DNA from 2 places in the Pseudomonas sp. DCB_BI genome. Region 2 is predicted to be linked to the other one. Evidence: riboswitches for the same ligand, from Rfam matches in the RefSeq annotation. Region 2 holds a riboswitch; the other holds the start of a gene.
The links. Region 2 has a riboswitch for thiamine pyrophosphate ahead of thiC (phosphomethylpyrimidine synthase ThiC). Riboswitches for the same ligand answer to the same signal wherever they lie in the genome.
Positions count from the first base shown of each region.

Region 1 (3,923 bases), on a different contig from region 2:
GGAAGGCGACAATCTGCAGGTCGACCAACTCGCGCACGTCTTCGCGCACCTCAACCATTGCCTTCAGCGCGGTGAGTTTCGGGTCGGTGACGTCGACGTGGGTACGTACATGCTGGATACCGTGATCGACCAGCATGTCGATGGTCTTCTTTGCCCGGCGCTTGATGTCGTCGTGGGTGGTGATTTCCTTGCGCTCGGCCCAGCATTCGATGCCTTCGAACAGCGTGCCGCTCATGTTCCACCGCGGCTCGCCGGCGGTCAGGGTGGCGTCGAGGTGGATGTGCGGCTCGACAAAGGGTGCCACTACCAGGTTTTGCGTGGCGTCCAGATCATTGCCAACAACAGCCACCACGTCGGCCTGAGGCACGATGGCGGCGATGCGCGCGCCATCGAGCTCGATGCGGAACAGGCCATCTTTGCCGCGCAGGCGTGCGTTGATGATATTCATGCTGTTACTCCTTGCCGTGGGCTTCGCTCATGCACGATAGCAGCATGGCGACCGCCCCATGCAAATCCTGAACAAGGCGTGAAGCCGCTGCTATCCCTGCCGGGGGCAGGCGGCGTCCAGGCCCATTTGCCAGAAATCAGCCTCCAGGCTGGAGGCCTGGCCAAAAATCCCAACCAGCTCGGCGAAGCGCTGCTCGGTCATGCTCCGCGCCGCCAGTTCATCCAGCTGCTTGCGCGCTGCCGCTGCCACGGCCTGGTAACCCTCCCCGGCATATTCGCCAATCCATTCGCGATACGGATGGCTGCTCAAGTCACCGATCCGCTCGGCCAGGTTCCGACCGATCTCGGCATAGCCAACCACGCAAGGTGCCAGTGCCACGTGCAGCTCCAGCAGGTCTCCGGCAGCGCCGCAGTCCAGCACGTAGCGGGTGTATGCCACGGTGGCCTGGTGCTCGGGCGCCGCCTCGATATCGGCCTGGCTCAGCCCCCAGCGTGCGCACAGGCGCAGGTGAAGCTCGGTTTCATCAAGGATCGCCGACAACGTGGCCTGCGCGGCGCGGATGTCGGCCGGGCGGCGGCTTTTGTAGGCGGCCAGCGCCCAGGCGCGGGCGAACTGGACCAGAAACAGGTAATCCTGCACCAGGTAGGTCCGAAACGCATCCTCGTCCAGCGTGCCCTCGCCCATTTGCCGCACGAAGTCATGATCCACGTAGCGGCTCCACTGCTGTGTGGCAGCGGCCTTGAGGCGTTCGAAGATATCCATGCTCATTTGCCCTCCGGGTACACGGCGTCGAAGAACGCCAGTTCAAGGGCCACGGTGCGTTGGTAGAAGTCAGTTGCCAGCGCCGCCTCCTGCGGGCCGACGCGGTCCAGTTCGGCTTGCAGGAAAGCGACGAAGGCCTGGAATGCCGGGTTATCGTGCAGGGTGATCCACTCGGCATGGATGAAATGTTCCGGCAGGGGTTTTGGCGCCTTCAGCGCCCAGTCCAGGTAAAGGCCTTCGGCAACATTGAGTACCGCCAGCGCCGCCGCATAGGACCGGGTGGCTGCCGCTTCGCGCATGATCGCCTTGAACCCTGCGGTTGGCAGGGTATCGGCCGGTTCGCTGCGTTGTGCCGGGCTTACGTCCAGTGCCTCGAATGCGCGCAGGAAGTAGGTGTTCTCGTCGCTGGAGATCATTCCGGCAAAGCGGCCGAAACGCAGGCGCGCCTCGAAGGTGTCGGCGGTGGCGATGGCGGCGCCCAACAGGGTCAGGAAGCTGTCGAGGAAGCGGTGGTCCTGCACCAGGTAATCAACCATGACCGGGTCGGGCAGGCTGCCATCGCACAATTGGGTCACGAAACGGTGCCCGACGGCCGCCGACCAGGTGGGTTCGCTCTGCTGGCGCAGGGACTGGCTGAAACGTTCGGTCATGTTGCTGTCCTTGATGAAATTGACAGCGAGACCGTTGAAATTGGCATGGACAGGCCTCGCAGTGAGGCCGGCAAAAAGGCAGGTAATGAATCCCATCCCTTCGCCGGCATGATCCGGATCAGGTTCGAAGGGTCACCGCGCTGCAGCGCTCAGCAGTTTCTCAGCCCGTTGCCGGGCTCCCCTTGGTGGCGTTCAGATATACCGCAGGGCGCCCCCGCTGTCACTAGCCTGCGCACCCAAACCCTGGGGATTGGGGCCCCGCTAATGGGGACCTGTCCCCATTCTTGACGCCCTTTTATTTAGCGCGCATCAGTCGCCGCAAGGATTTGTTTAACAAAGCATTACAAAAATATCGGTTGGCACAGCCGTTGCTCGTGGCCCTTTAACCGGGCAAAACGCCATCGATGGCTTTACGCCATGCAGCCGCGAGTGAGGCATAAAGCAATGAAAACACCTGCCGTCATCCATCCAGCTAGGCACGCATTCCAGCTGTCCTCTGCCACTGCGCTGATGCTCAGCCTCGGGCTGATCACGGCCATGGCATCTTCCCTTGATGACAACAGCCAGCCATCGCCGACCGACCCGTCGGCGTATACCGACCAACCCGCTGACCCAACCACTGCACTGCTCAACCTGAACACCTTGCCCGAGGCTAATGAAGGCTCGCTGGAGCTGACAGATGGCGCGTACGGCGATCGCAACACAGTCACTACCGACAACGTGTTGCCGCCGGCGCTGCAAACCTCGGACAAATACCCCACCAACGGCAAACCCAGCCCATTGTTCGGCGCCCAGCCGTTCACCCAGCAACTGCTGCTGTTCGAGGAATTCGGCACGGAAAAACTCGACCCCACGCTGCCGCCGCCAAGCCTGACATTCCCGGTGCCTACCCTTGGCGCAGCACCCGCTCAGGACCCTGACAAGGTGGCCCGCAGCGGCCCCAGCGGCACTGCCCTGGAGGCCTTCCTCAAGCAACCTGGCCTGTACCCGTTCCCTACCCAGTATTCCAATGTGCTCGATCGCAACCCCTGGAAGGCGCAGATCGAGATGTTTCTCAACCGCCAACCAGTCGGTTCGCCGGCAGAGGGACGGCCACCAGGAAAAGGCTGGTCGCACCAGCGCTGGAACGAGTTCTACCCACAGGCAGCATTCAAGACCGCGCAGGCCGGTGCGCGCATCAACCTCGGCCTGCGCGACCGTAAACAACTGCACAACTACGCGGTTGGGGAGTTCGCGCCCGGCGGCCTGTACTACCAGACATCCGACATCCCCACCACGCTGGGTACCACCAAAGGCATCGACACCCGCTTCCACCCAAGCATGCCGCTGCAAAACCACAAGTCGGTCTGGACCTTCGACGGCACCTTCCCGCCCAAGCTGCTGATGGTGCGCTACGGCCAGCCAGTGCTGATGCGCCATTACAACGCCCTGCCGATCGACCCGTCGGCCAACGGCGGGTTTGGCCTGCACACCCTCTCCACCCACGAGCATAACGGCCACTCGCCGGCCGAGAGCGATGGCTTTGCCAACGCCTATTTCTTCCCCGGTCAGTACTATGACTACCGCTGGCCGGTGCAGCTGGCCGGCTATGACACCATCAACACCCGTGCCCAGGACCCGCGTGCCGCCTTCCCCTGCTCCCCGGGTGAAACCCTGTTCGTCAACGACGCCTCGCCGGGCCTGAAAACCTGCGAAAACGGTAGCATCAAGATTCGTGGTGACTGGCGCGAAACCATGAGTACCCACTGGTTCCACGACCACATGATGGATTTCACGGCGCAGAACGTCTACAAGGGCAACGCCGTAATGATGAACTACTACAGCGCTCTGGACCGCGGCAACGAAGCACTGCAGGACGGCGTGAACCTGCGCTTCCCCAGCGGCTCGTCCATGCCGTGGGGCAACCGTGACTACGACGTCAACCTGGTGATCGCTGACAAGGCCTGGGATGCCAATGGTCAACTGTGGTTCAACCCCTTCAATACCGACGGCTTCCTCGGTGACCAGATCCTGGTCAACTGGCAGTACCAGCCCCGGCTCAAGGTACGCGCACGCAGCTATCG
Region 1 is NZ_JAPFCG010000031.1:44,552-48,474, reverse strand. Features, by position in the region: gene codA (cytosine deaminase) at 1-448, opposite strand, end outside; gene tenA (thiaminase II) at 539-1,216, opposite strand; gene OO258_RS25550 (TenA family protein) at 1,213-1,860, opposite strand; TPP riboswitch at 1,939-2,053, opposite strand; gene OO258_RS25545 (Ig-like domain-containing protein) at 2,305-3,923, shown strand, end outside.
Region 1: linked by a shared signal. The riboswitch ahead of OO258_RS25550 (TenA family protein) and the one ahead of thiC (phosphomethylpyrimidine synthase ThiC) in region 2 are both predicted to bind thiamine pyrophosphate.

Region 2 (3,923 bases):
CGCCTCGTCGCAGCACTCCAGCTGCTTATCCATGTTCTCCTTGATCAGCTGCATCGGCACGTGGCCAGGGCCTTCGATCATGCACTGCACATCGTGCTTCCAGGCGATCTTGGTCAGCTCGCCCAAGGTTTCCAGCTCACCGAACTGCGCGGCATCGTTGGCGTCGGCAATCGAGCCAGGGCGTAGGCCGTCACCCAGCGAGAAGCTGACGTCGTAGGCCTTCATGATTTCGCAGATTTCATCGAAGTGGGTGTACAGGAAGTTTTCCTTGTGGTGCGCCAGGCACCACTTGGCCATGATCGAGCCACCACGGCTGACGATGCCGGTGACACGCTTGGCGGTCAGCGGCACATAGCGCAGCAGCACACCAGCGTGGATGGTGAAGTAGTCCACACCCTGCTCGGCCTGCTCGATCAGCGTGTCGCGGAACAGCTCCCAGGTCAGGTCTTCGGCGACGCCATTGACCTTTTCCAGAGCCTGGTAGATCGGCACGGTACCGATCGGCACCGGCGAGTTGCGAATGATCCACTCGCGGGTTTCGTGGATGTGCTTGCCGGTGGACAGGTCCATGACCGTGTCAGAGCCCCAGCGTATCCCCCAGGTCAGCTTGGCCACTTCTTCCTCAATCGAGGAACCCAGGGCGCTGTTGCCGATGTTGCCATTGATCTTCACCAGGAAGTTGCGGCCGATGATCATCGGCTCCAGTTCCGGGTGGTTGATGTTGGCCGGGATGATCGCGCGGCCACGGGCGACTTCTTCGCGGACGAATTCGGGGGTGATTTCTTTGGGGATGTTGGCACCGAAGCTGTGGCCGGCATGCTGCTCGTCGAGCAAGCCGGCGGCACGGGCTTCCTGCAGCTTCATGTTTTCGCGGATGGCCACGTATTCCATCTCGGCGGTGATGATGCCCTGGCGGGCATAGTGCATCTGCGAGACGTTGGCACCGGCCTTGGCACGGCGCGGGTTACGCACGTGGGCAAAACGCAGCTTGGCCAGTTCGGCATCGTTCAGGCGCTGCTGGCCGAAGTCGGAGCTCAGGCCGTCCAGGCGCTCGGTGTCACCGCGGGCTTCGATCCAGGCCGAACGAACATCGCCCAGTCCCTTGCGCACATCGATGATGACATCGGGGTCGGTGTACGGGCCGGAGGTGTCGTAGACCAGCACCGGGGCGTTGGTTTCGCCACCAAAATCGGTCGGGGTATCGTCAAGGCTGATTTCACGCATGGGGACGCGGATATCCGGGCGCGAGCCTTCGACATAGATCTTGCGCGAACGGCGGAAGGGTTGCACGGACTGCTGATCGACTTGTGCCGATTCGCTGAGGTTGATCGCTTTTTCTTGTTTGGTCATCACAGGCTCTCCAGACGGCTTCCTAGCAGTGGAATGTCGGGGTGAACCTGAAAAAGCGCGGACGCACCCTGGATGGGTGCAGTGCCGGATAAGGGGGTGCCTGAAGCTGCATGCAGCTGCGACATTCCCGGACCTGGCACAAGAGGCTCCCCGGGAAGGCGAGCAATCTTGTTCCCTACGCAGGCGCTAACCTGATCAGGTTCAACGGGATCCGCACCTCTGCGATCTCAGCCTTTGCTTCAAGGCACCCCGACAAGAACATGCGCAGTCTAGACTGGAGTGGTCGGCAAAGCCAAGCGGGTAAATGCGCGGATGATGAAAGGCACACCGAGCGATTGTTGCCGGGTGCGCATGGCACTACACTGGCGCATCGCTCGATACTCAACAGTTCAGTAATTAAATTTCGTACAAGGATTGCCTCTATGCTGCGCAAACTCTCACTGGCGATAGCCGTGTCTTGTGCGTCCAACGGAATGGTCTGGGCAGCAGAGCTGCCCTCGACAGTCAGAACCGACCTGGTCAGCGTCTATCAGGAAGCGGTAGACAACAACGCCGATCTGGCTGCAGCACGCGCCGATTATGGCGCCCGCCGCGAAGTAGTGCCCCAGGCACGCGCCGGGCTGCTACCGAACCTGTCGGCCGATGCCGAAATGATGAACACCCGCACCAAGCTGGACGAGCCGTCCATCACCTCCAACCGCAGCGGCAACTCCTGGAGCGCGACCTTGGCCCAGCCAATCTTCCGCGCTGATCGCTGGTTCCAGCTGCAGGCAGCTGAAGCGGTCAACGAACAGGCAGCGCTGGAGCTGTCGGCGACTGAACAGAACCTGATCCTGCAAACCGCACAAAACTACTTTGCCGTCCTGCGCGCGCAGGACAACTTGGCCGCGACCAAGGCGGAGGAAGCCGCGTTCAAGCGCCAACTGGACCAGTCCAACGAGCGCTTCGATGTGGGCCTGTCGGACAAGACCGACGTGCTGCAATCCCAAGCCAGTTATGACACTGCACGGGCCAACCGGATTATCGCCGAGCGCCAGGTGCAGGATGCCTTCGAAGCGCTGGTCACCCTGACCAACCGTGAATACACCTCGATTCAAGGCGTGGTGCATACGCTGCCGGTGCAGGTACCCACGCCAAACGACGCCAAAGCCTGGGTCGAAACCGCCGGCCGCCAGAACCTCAACCTGCTGGCCACCAACTATGCGGTGTCTGCTGCCGAAGAGACACTGCGCCAGCGCAAGGCCGGCCATGCGCCGACCCTGGATGCTGTGGCCAAGTACCAGAAGGGTGACAACGACAGCCTCGGTTTTACCAACCCTTCACAACTGGGTGTGCGCTACAGCGGCGATGTCGAACAGACCAGCGTTGGCCTGCAGTTGAATATTCCGATCTACAGCGGCGGCCTGACCAGCTCGCAGGTACGCGAGGCTTACCAGCGCCTGAGCCAGAGCGAGCAACAGCGGGAAAGCCTGCGCCGTCAGGTCGTGGAAAACACCCGTAACCTGCACCGCGCGGTAAACACCGACGTGGAACAGGTACAGGCGCGCAAGCAGTCGATCATCTCCAACCAAAGCGCGCTGGAAGCTACCGAAATCGGTTACCAGGTTGGTACCCGCAACATCGTTGACGTGCTCGATGCCCAGCGTCAGCTGTACACCTCGGTGCGCGACTACAACAATAGCCGTTACGACTACATCCTCGACAACCTGAGCCTGAAGCAGGCAGCCGGCACCCTGAGCCCGCAAGACCTGCAGGACCTCAAGCGCTACCTGAAACCTGACTACAACCCGGACAAGGACTTCCTGCCGCCTGACCTGGCGGCGGCAGCGGCCAAAAACTTCGAGCGTAGGCCTTGAGGTAGGGGCTGGACCGTTCGCGGGCAAGCCCACTCCCACACGTGCCGTGCCAGGCCTGAATGCATGATGCACCTGTGAGAGCTGGCTTGCTGGCGATAGGCCGCCAATATCACTCCAAGCATGTACGACAACGCCTAGGCGGCTACGGCAATCGTCGAGTCAATGCGTTGAGCCGACATATCACCGATAAGCACAGGCCCCGCAGGTTCAGGGGCGAACGCGGCCATTGCGTCAACAAGATTCCCCAGGCTCGGTAGCGAGTGCTCGACAGCAACCAGCGATGACCCTGCTGAAAGGGCTGAAACCTCTGGCACGGCAACCGGTTCAGATGTGACCATTGCCGGCTGCGCAAAGATAAAGTCCTCCGCTGTCACCTGCGCAACTTCGAGCGCATCCAGGTACAACATCTTCACAATACCTTCCTGCCCCGGCACTGCCTGGGTATCAACGGCTACACCGTGAATCTGCGCAAAGTCATTGAGTTTGAAGCGCTGGACTTTGCTGACGTGCAGATCCTCGAAGCGACTGATGCCTACCTGGGTCAGGTCAATCTTGTCGATACCGTGTCGGAACCCCCGAAGGGTGTTCTTGTAATCGCTCACACCTTCTTGTTTTGTCACCAGAAACACGCTGGGCGCAACCGTCGGCGGGGAATATACCGTGCCTGCCAACGAAGCCACCAACTGCCCGGATGCGTCACTGGCAAGCGACACGCCA
Region 2 is NZ_JAPFCG010000021.1:23,540-27,462, forward strand. Features, by position in the region: gene thiC (phosphomethylpyrimidine synthase ThiC) at 1-1,350, opposite strand, end outside; TPP riboswitch at 1,506-1,612, opposite strand; gene OO258_RS21355 (TolC family outer membrane protein) at 1,773-3,206, shown strand; gene OO258_RS21360 (S8 family serine peptidase) at 3,341-3,923, opposite strand, start outside.